Regions from separate parts of the Mesorhizobium sp. M0590 genome, predicted to be linked through region 1. Evidence: predicted binding sites of a transcription regulator. Region 1 holds the regulator's gene; each other region holds the start of a gene.
What was found. The regulator LexA, encoded in region 1, represses DNA repair genes until DNA is damaged. The targets are predictions, from matches to a motif close to TGTTCNNNNTGTGTTCNG.
Positions count from the first base shown of each region.

Region 2: a site for LexA is predicted at 1,866-1,883, ahead of NKI52_RS29960 (nucleoid-associated protein). Genes of this name have one in related genera too.
Region 3: a site for LexA is predicted at 1,657-1,674, ahead of dinB (DNA polymerase IV). Genes of this name have one in related genera too.

Region 1 is NZ_JAMYQN010000010.1:243,627-246,889, forward strand. Features, by position in the region: gene kynU (kynureninase) at 1-1,207, opposite strand, end outside; gene lexA (transcriptional repressor LexA) at 1,656-2,390, shown strand; gene NKI52_RS18860 (ComEC/Rec2 family competence protein) at 2,384-3,263, opposite strand, start outside.
Region 2 is NZ_JAMYQN010000028.1:50,093-53,355, reverse strand. Features, by position in the region: gene NKI52_RS29965 (GTP pyrophosphokinase) at 1-726, opposite strand, end outside; gene NKI52_RS29960 (nucleoid-associated protein) at 723-1,769, opposite strand; gene NKI52_RS29955 (hypothetical protein) at 2,806-3,263, shown strand, end outside.
Region 3 is NZ_JAMYQN010000015.1:53,383-56,645, forward strand. Features, by position in the region: gene NKI52_RS23145 (hypothetical protein) at 1-192, opposite strand, end outside; gene dinB (DNA polymerase IV) at 363-1,604, opposite strand; gene NKI52_RS23155 (GNAT family N-acetyltransferase) at 1,936-2,394, opposite strand; gene NKI52_RS23160 (hypothetical protein) at 2,514-2,963, shown strand; gene NKI52_RS23165 (hypothetical protein) at 3,007-3,263, shown strand, end outside.

The sequences.
Region 1 (3,263 bases):
ACGCACCGGTGCGCAGGATGTCCTCAAGCAATTTGACGGCCTGCCAGACATCGGCATAGCCGACATAGAGCGGGGTGAAGCCGAAGCGCATGGTCGATGGCGCGCGAAAATCGCCGATCACGCCACGTTCGATCAGCGCGCGCATGACCTGGTAGCCATGCTCATGCATGAATGAGATCTGGCTGCCGCGTTTTTCCCCATCGCGCGTGCTTTCGAGCGTGAGCCCGTAAGTGCCGCACTTTGCCTCGACAAGCTCGATGAACAGATCCGCCAGCGCGATGCTCTTCTTGCGCACCGCCGTCATGTCGACATCGTTCCAGATGTCGAGCGCGCCCTTCAGCGTGCGCATCGACAGGACCGGCTGCGTGCCGCACAGAAACCGGCGGATGCCGGTGCCGGCCGCATAGCCTGGCTCGAAGGCGAAGGGCCGTGCATGGCCCCACCAGCCGGTGAGCGGCTGCTGGATGTCGGAAAGATGCCGCTCAGCCGCATAGATGAAGGCAGGCGCGCCCGGGCCGCCATTCAGATATTTGTAGGTGCAGCCAACGGCAAAATCGGCGTTTGCCTTGTCGAGCTCGACTGGCATCGCGCCGGCGGTGTGGCAGAGATCCCAGACGATCATCGCCCCGGCTTCCTGAGCCCTGCGCGTCAGCGCCGGCATGTCGCGCAGTTCGCCCGACTTGTAGTTGACGTGGTTGACCAGCACCACGGCGGTGCGTTCGTCGATCAGCTCTTCGACGGTCGGCGCGTCGACCCCCGAGAGGCGCAGCAGCGTATCTTTTCGCGTCGAAACCACACCCTCAGCTATGTAGAGGTCCGTCGGAAAACTATCGCCCTCGGCGACGATGACCTGCCGCTCCGGTCGCATTGCCATGGCGGCGTGCAGCAGCTTGTAGATGTTGACCGATGTCGTGTCGCAGACCACTGTCTGGCCGGCCGCGGCACCGATCAGGCGCCCGAGCTGGTCGCCAAGTTCAAGCGGCATGTTGAACCAGCCGGCCGTGTTCCATGCGCGGATGAGATCATGCGACCATTCTTCGGTCGCGGCCTTGTGCAGTTCATCGAAAGCGGCACGTGAAGCAGCTCCTAGCGAATTGCCGTCGAGATAGATCACTCCTTGCGGCAACACAAAGCGGTCGCGCATTGCGCGCAGCGGATCCGCGGCATCCATCGCCTTTATGGCCGCGAGATCGGGAATTCCTGTCATGATTTGTCTGCTCCCCCAAGATCCAACGCAACGCCGGACACGCATCGACTGTTCTTCCATTACCTGGTTATGCGCAGCAAGGCTCCACCGGCGAGAAGCAGCCTGACCAGGCGGTGGAAACCGGGACTTAACCGCGAGGTTGGCGTTTTGAGTTCGTTTCGTTCACGGTGCATTGACCAAACCGCACAGTCGATAGGGGTTCACTTCCGTGCCCTTTGCCGACCGACGGCCGATGCCAGTGCCGCCTTCTAGGAGGCCAGAAGGGCGCAAACGAAAGCAGAATCAAGGCGATGAGGCTCGCGGCGGTGAAAATGCGGTACGCCGGTAGGGGACGTCGTTTGTTTCCCAAGCCTTAACGCATTCATTAAACTTTAAACAGTTGCGGAACACAACTGGAACAGATAGTGTTTGTTCTGGGTTTGTTTTTCTGATTCTGTTGGGGGTCGCTATGCTGACACGCAAACAACACGAACTGCTTATGTTCATCCACGAAAGATTGAAGGAAAGCGGTATTCCGCCCTCCTTCGACGAGATGAAGGAGGCGCTCGACCTGGCTTCCAAATCGGGAATCCATCGGCTGATTACGGCGCTGGAGGAGCGCGGCTTCATTCGCCGTTTGCCCAACCGGGCCCGTGCGCTGGAGGTGCTGCGCCTGCCTGACTCGATCGCCCCCGGCCTCAATGCGGCACGCAAGTTCTCGCCGAGTGTCATCCAGGGTAGTCTTGGGCAAGGCGCCCCTCGGCAGGGCAAGCCGACATCGTCGCGCGTCCCTGCAGCCGGCAATGACGACGATGTCGTCGCCGCCGTTTCGATCCCGGTGATGGGCCGCATCGCCGCCGGTGTGCCGATCGACGCCATCCAGCACCAGACGCATTCGATTTCGGTGCCGCCGGATATGATCATGGGCGGCGAGCATTATGCGCTCGAGGTCAAAGGCGATTCGATGATCGAGGCCGGCATTTTCGACGGCGACACGGTGATCATCCGCAATGCCGATACGGCGAGCCCCGGTGAGATCGTGGTGGCACTGGTCGACGAGGAGGAAGCGACGCTGAAGCGGTTCCGCCGCAAGGGCGCCTCGATCGCCCTGGAAGCCGCCAATCCGGCCTACGAGACGCGCATCTTCGGACCAGACAGGGTCAAGGTGCAGGGCAAGCTCGTCGGACTGATCCGCCGCTACTGAGCTCCGCCCTTGGCACCGGCTTTGGGGTTGTCGGCCCTGCGGTATGGCGGCAGGCCCCGTGCCGCGCGTGAAAATTTCCGCTGCACGTGCCAGGGCCGGTATGATTTTTCGACCGCGAAACGGATTTCGGCGCGCGTTGCCGCTTGTGGATCGAAGTAGACGGCGGCACTTCCCGCGTGCGCCAGTTGCCGTTTGGTGACGACGAGGACCAGCCGGTCGTAGTAGCAGGGGTTATGGGCGGTGGCGTCGTCGATGACGATCAAGCTGGCAAAGGCGCAGGCTGGCCGCGCAGTATCGCGGTCCTTGGCTTGCGCGATGATCGCGCCGGATGGATGTCTGGCAAGGCAGAGGCCGTCCGTGCAAATGAACGGCATGCCCGGCGGTAGGTCGGCCGGATCGGCAATGTCGAATTGCGGGTCGTTCTTTCCAGGTGTTTCCGGCGCGACGATAGCCTCTGATGTGAGCGCGCGTTTCCAGTTGTCGATGGTGAACTCATTCGGGCGTGCCCGGTTGACCGCGAGTTCACCGCTGCCGATCGGCAGCGCGACCAGCCGTGCGTCCTCCGAGACCAATACGTCGGGTATGCGTGTCTGCGTTGTCGTCAGCAAGCCGGCGAGCGCAAAAGGAAGTGCCGCCAGCCGCAACCAGGTCGTCGCCATGCTGGCAATGACGAGGGCGATCGTCACCAGAAGGACGGATCTCAGCGAAATCAGCCCGACCGCATCGATCGGCGAGCGCTCCGATATCCACCCGGACAGGGCGATCATCGCCGTCAGCCCCTTGCCCATGACATAGAGGAAAGGGCCATCCGCACCGAACGGCATCGCCAGCGCGCTGAGAACGGCGAAGGGCATGACGACCAGTGAGACGATG
Region 2 (3,263 bases), on a different contig from region 1:
GTCGAGAGTGGTGACAGTCGCGTCCAAGCCGATCTTATCTCGGTAGTACACCGACAAGGCGCCGATCAATGCCTTGACGCTCTTGACCGATGCGTCGATGAGGTTGCCAACTTGGCGGAAGTAGTCGTCAGTCGCTTCGATCAACGCCATGGCCTTTGCCGCAGCCCGCATCATCTCAGGCGTCGATTTGACGCTTGGCTTGTAGATTGTGTCGTGGGTAACTTCGCTGAAGGCATGCTGAAGCAGCGTGCGGACCTGGATCTCGCACGGAATGTCCAGCGGTATAGGGACCCCTTCGAAGACGACCCCCGCCTTTGCCCGAACCACGTAGTGGACCGACTGGTACCCGAACTCCCAAGGCTTCCGGGCTCGCTCCTCGGCGAAGTCCCGAGCCTTTTCCCAGAACCAGTATTTGTCGCCGAATTCGGCGATCGCCTTCTCGACGATGGGTATTTCGTCGGAGGTGAGCACGACGAAGCGGATGCCCACCTTGTCCTCGATGTCGTCATACGGGCTTGGGTAGCCCTTGCCGCGATAGAGTGCCTTCTGGATGAGCGACTTGCTTTCCTTCAGCCTGTGCTTAACCGGAAGGCGCAAGAACAGGTCCGGCGCCTCCACTTGGGTCGAGAGCCCGTCGATGACCGCGTGGATGACGAACCTGCCCCAGGCATCGTAGTACTGCTGCTCCGCCTCCCAGCGTCGCAGGATCTCGAGCTCGGTGGTCATAGCTGTTCGGTGACTGGCCTGCGGACCGTGATCCTGGTCCAGCTTGCAGCCTCGCCTTCGGCATCATCACCCGGCGGCACATCCTCGATTGTCACGGTGCGATTCCGTATCGCGTCCGGGGACGCCGATAATTCGATGTCTGGACCGAACTTGTACTTCCGGCGCCGCAGCCTGCCACCCATCTCGCTGATGTCCCGAACCACGGCCCTATTGGTGGGGAATTTCCTGGCTTCGAGGAACTTGTTGAACGGGTCACGCAATTCGGGTGGCAGATACGTGTCGCCGAACTGCTGCGAGGTGAACGTGGGTGCCTGATCTACCTTAACGAAGGCGAATAGCGCGTCCCCCAGGTCCTTTCGGAGATCTCGGTCATTTACCGATGTGCGAACGAATTCCTTTGTGAGATCGAAGAACTTCGCGGTTTCATATTTCCCGCTCTCAGGAAAGGCGCAGCCAAGAAAGCCGTCGTAGAAATATACGGCCGCGTTCTCTCGGCGGGTCGCGGTAATGTTGCTGTCAAACACGAAGCATCGCCAACTTGTGCTCGCCGTGACAGCGACGTCTTCAGAGATGAACAGGGCAAGCTTGTAGAGCCTCGTGGCTGGCGTCAGGAAGATGTTCTCGAGGAATTCGGTCACAACTTTTGCCGCAGCCAGTCGGCGTTGAAAGCCGGACTGCATCTCCGCTTTGATCACCCCGACGAAGGGCTTTCCGTCGCCACCGACTTTCCCATCGAAGACTAGAAGCATTCCCCCGGGAATGCCTCGTGATTTCTGTGCGTCAGCCAGGGCATCGGCCATGTGATTGGAGACGTTGGGAAAATCGGTGTCGGTTGCCAGAACAAGACGTCGAGCGGTTCCAACCACGCTCGCGTCCTCGGTCTTCACTATCCGCATCTCTATGCTTTTGGACTGTGCGGACAGCGCGTCGGTGATACGCATCCCAAAATGACTGACAGCCTTGGCATCCAGTATTTCGAGCTCCTTGCCGTAGAATGGCGGCACTATATTTGGCCCGTCTTTCCTCTGGAATACCTCATGCATAACAACTCGGCCGATAGAAAGATTCTCTACAAACAAAACTGAAACCCCTGCGAAAATATCGAGGTAAATTATTCTAAGTAGGTTAAGAAATGATATCAGAACAAATCAAGAACGCAAGGCCGCCTACGTAAGAACAGTGCGGGAGGAAACTCAGGCATATGCCCTGCCGTTCGAAGCCATGCTGCCAACGCAGCGCGACGCGTTCGAGAGCGGTACCGCCGACGGTGAATTAGCCGAGTGGTCCAGGGTCGGCAGCCGGTTGCTGACCCGCATGACCGAAAGTCAGGACTTTGCCGACGGATGGGTTAATCGTCCAGCCGGGGCCGTATCGATATTCGGTGCAACAGACGGGCAACGCGCCAAGCCTGCGGGCAAGGGGGCAGGCGGATTACGAAGAAAGCCTCATGCCCTTCCTGAAATCGGCGCTGCAGTGGCTAGCTGACCAACGGGTCGTTGTTTTGGGCCGCACGACGCTACCCACAGCCCTTCTCACTGGGCAGGCGGATACGCTCATGAACGGGCTTTCAGGATTGATCGAGCATGTAAGCCAAGCCTGCGCGATGATTCGGATATCGACTATATCCAAAAGCTTCTGGCGATCGCCGCGGCAACCGCGCCGCACACAAGCGCGCCGAACGTCGATCTCATGCTGATAAGGCTGGTTGGCGGCGCGTATGTGACTGCCGGACGAGTCCAGCATGCTCGCAACCTGGCAGAACATGGCCTTCAGGTCGCAGGAGATGATCCGCTGCGGTCGCGTATCGCATGGTACGCTTTGCCGACATTTATCATCGCCTCCACAACCTGACCGAATCGCTTGTCGGAATGGCGTGCGCACTTTCATGCGAAGCGCCAGTCGGCCCCGAAGAAGCATGGTATGAAACTCATGGCCTGATCCGGCTGATGCGTGACCTGAACATGACCGCATTCGCGCGCTCGCTTCTGCCCGTTGCAAAGCAACTCTTCCGGACCATGGGGGTCGCAGGGGCATCGCCTCGAAACGATCGAAGTTGGCCTTCGCTTCCGCGAATTGCTGATGACGATCCCCGCTCGGGAAAACATGGCTGAGTTTCTTGCCACTCTTGCCGATAACTGCCAGACCGTAATCGACCTTCATGACGAACTCGCCCCCGTCTCGATTTTGCTGGCACAGGCGATCCGGATGGCGGAGGTCAATGGAGTTGCCGTACCGGAGAGGACGCGGGAACTGCTGGAGGCGGCCCTGGCAGCACTCGGCGAGCCGAACGCTTCGATGGTCCGGACTCTGTCTGTAGGGGGACCGGCGGCAAAAGATTTATTGTCTTTCGCGAAGCGCCTCGAGCCCGCGCGGCATTCGGAAGAAACGGCATACGATGTTCGTCCCGTGGCAATGGCGGCACGGAGGCTGCTGGCCTCTAAGGAGGCGGGCGACGATGCAAAAGTTGCGGCGTTCGCAATCGAGCTTCTCGCCGACCAGGCAATCAAACGTCAATCCGCCGACAGCGGTTCTGCCCT
Region 3 (3,263 bases), on a different contig from region 1:
AAGCGTGGTTTCCTCAAGCTTTATCTCCAGCGGCCCAGCCTTGACCTGCTTGAATAGCGGGCTGGCCAGCGGCGAGTTGATATCGCCCAGGGATGGAATCGCCCGGTCCGGGTTGAGCGGCTTGGCCAGCGTCGTTGCATTGGTCACCAGTCCGGCAACGATGAGTGCGAAATATCCGGCGTTCTGTCCCATGCCGATCTCCTGTCGTTCGAAATGAAGGTGCGGAAGGATTTGCGGGCGGGTGCTACCCTGTCTGGCCGATACCCAAACCGGTGCACGACCAACTGGACCGAAGATAAATTCACAAGTCCGCAGCCTTCAACGTCATTCCGGCGACTTGGCAACCAAAGTGTAATCGAGGCTCACAATTCCTTCTCGGCCAGCTCCCGAAATGCGTCGGGAACCGATCGCCGCAGTCCGAGCGCGACCGAGGCGTAGCCGACCGCCTCCCAGCCGAAGCGGTCGCGGATCTTGTCGACGGCGCGATCCGCGGTCCAGCGCGCCGCGCCCTTGCTGGTGCCGGGGCGGCGGCGGTCGTCGTCGAGCCCGAGCGGCAGTTCCAGTTGCAGGCCGGCATGCTGCTCCAGATGCGATACGGCGATCGCCAGCAGCGAGATTGTCTTTTCGTGCGGATGGTCGATGAGCACCTTGCGCACCAGCGCCTCGGCGATCTCGGCCAGCATGGCGGTTGCCGAAATCGGCTGGTCGAGCGTGATCGAGCGCGTCACCGAGCGCAAATCGGCAAAGCGGACGCGAACCGTCACCGTGCGGCCGGGCCGGGATTTCGCCCGCAATCTTGTGGCGACCCTGTCGGCCAGATGCAGCAAAGCGGGCACGAAGACCTGCTCCTCGGCCGGTTTTCGGCCAAGCGCCGACTGCGCACCCGCCGAGCGCGCCCGGCGCTGCGTCTCGAGCTTGCGCGGATCGCGGTTCCACGCCAGCGCGTTGAGTTTCTCTCCCGCCGCCGGCCCGAGCAGGCGCTCAAGCGCCCCACCATTGGTCTTCGCCAGCTCGCCGATGGTGTTGACGCCGATGCCGGCCAGCCGCTGCCTGGTGACCGGGCCGACGCCCCACATCAACTCGACCGGCAGGTGGTGCAGGAACTCCAGCTCGTGGCGCGGATCGACCACCACCAGCCCGTCCGGTTTTGCGACCTGTGAGGCGATCTTGGCCAGATGCTTGGTGCGGGCTACGCCGACCGAGATCGGCAGGCCGAGCTCGGCCCGCACGCGGCCGCGGATCTTGCCGGCGATCTCGGCCGGCGAGCCGAACAAATGGGTGCAGCCGGCGACGTCGGCAAAGGCCTCGTCGATCGAAATCCGCTCGACCACCGGCGTGAAATCGCCGAGCACCTTGATTGCCGCATCGCCCAGCCGCTGATAGTCCTTGAAATGGCCGCCGACGAAGATGAGTTGCGGGCAGAGTTCCCGCGCGCGCCGTCCCGGCATACCGCCGCGCACGCCGAACGCCTTGGCTTCATAGGAAGCGGCAAGCACTACCCCGCCGCCGACGGCAATCGGCTTGCCGCGCAAGGCCGGGTCGAGCAACTGTTCGACCGAGGCATAGAAGGCATCCAGATCCGCGTGGAGGATGTTGGCTTCCATCCGGCCCGTTCGCCCGCGGCGGTTCGAACGCCGCATTGTCTCGAGTTGTGATGAGAACATAAAGAGAACATTGTGGGTGAATTGTCAAGCAGCGCGGACGACAGGTGAAGGGGCAATCGCTTCAGGTTGGCGCCGCCCCTCATCGCCCTGCCGGGCACTTCTCCCCGTATAGTGACGGGGAGAAGGACGCTTTCGTCGATGGCTTCGCCAATCACTAACGTTGCAGGAAAGTGCCGAGTTTGCGGACAGCCCCTTCTCCCCGTCGCTATACGGGGAGAAGGTGCCGGCAGGCGGATGAGGGGCAGCGCCGACTTCGGCAATCAGCCGAGCGCTACAGCGCCATCTTGTAGCCGAGATGACTGGCGGTGAAGCCGAGGCGCTCGTAAAAAGCGTGCGCCTCCCGTCGACCTTTGTCCGTGGTGAGCTGGACGAAGCTGCAATTGCGCGAACGGCATGTTTCAATCGCCCATTCGATCATCAGCTTGCCGAGGCCGCGCGAGCGCCATTGCCGGGCGACGCGAACGCCTTCGATCTGGCCGCGCCAGGCGCCTTTTCTCGAAATGCCTGGAAGGAAGCTGAGCTGCAGCGTTCCGACCACTTGCCCGGCGTTGACGGCGACGGCCAGCAACTGGTTGGGATCGGTATCGATTGCGCTGAAGGCATCGAGATAGGACGGCGCAAGCGGCGTGGACGGGTCTTCCCGGTCTGCGCCGAGCACATCGTCGGCAAGCATTGCAACGATCGCCGGCAGGTCGGGCGCCTGCGCGCGACGGAATTCGATCTCGCTCATCGCGTGGAGACATACGGCGCGGATTTGGGGACGACAAGCGTGAAGGGATGCAACTTTGCCGGTCTACTGGAAAGCAGCCGTTGAAAGACCTATGACAGGCGAGATCGGGAGGCTACGATATGGATGTTCCAGCCAGCATGAAGGCTGAATTGGCAGCCTGGAACAATGGGTCCGGCATCGATCTACAAAGCTGGGTCGGGTGCGAGGGCCGATTTGCGCTTGCTGTGGGATACAGCACCATTTTCTGGCCGAAATTCGTGACGTTCGAACGCTACGTTTTGATGGAAGGGTTTAGCGAGGAAGGCCTGCGAAGCTTTGAACGAGACCCCAACGCCACACGACAGTCCGTGGAAGCGGTTATGAACCACCTGCACATTGCCGACATTCACGCCTTGGGCGCCGCCGACATCTCTCGCGACAAACTCGTGTTTCTCGGCTCGGTTCTCAAGGAGATTTATGAGGCAAAACTGCAATGGCAGTTTGCGAACCGAAGGTTTGTCGTCGAGTTTTTCGCTTCAGACTCCAGAGACCTGGAGGATTATCAGCTGTCTTTCTGGCAAGCAGACTAGGGCAATGGGCGAGGCGAGCAACTTAGCGAGGGTCAACCCTTCAATGCGGATCGAAATCGAGGGTGTCTCCCTGGAGACGTTGAGGGCGCTGTCGCGCGCGGACCAGGATGCGTTGCTGGCCTTCGGCCGGCCGATCTCCTTCGCCATGGGCAGCGCCACCGTCCTGGCCGAATTCAATCGCAATGGCGGCACGCTTCTGGTCAATTTTGCCCATATCGACGGCGGTGGCGAAGGCGTCCTGCTCGTCTTGTGGAGGCTTGTCCGGGCCTATGCCATCGATCGGCAATTCAAGCTGATCCG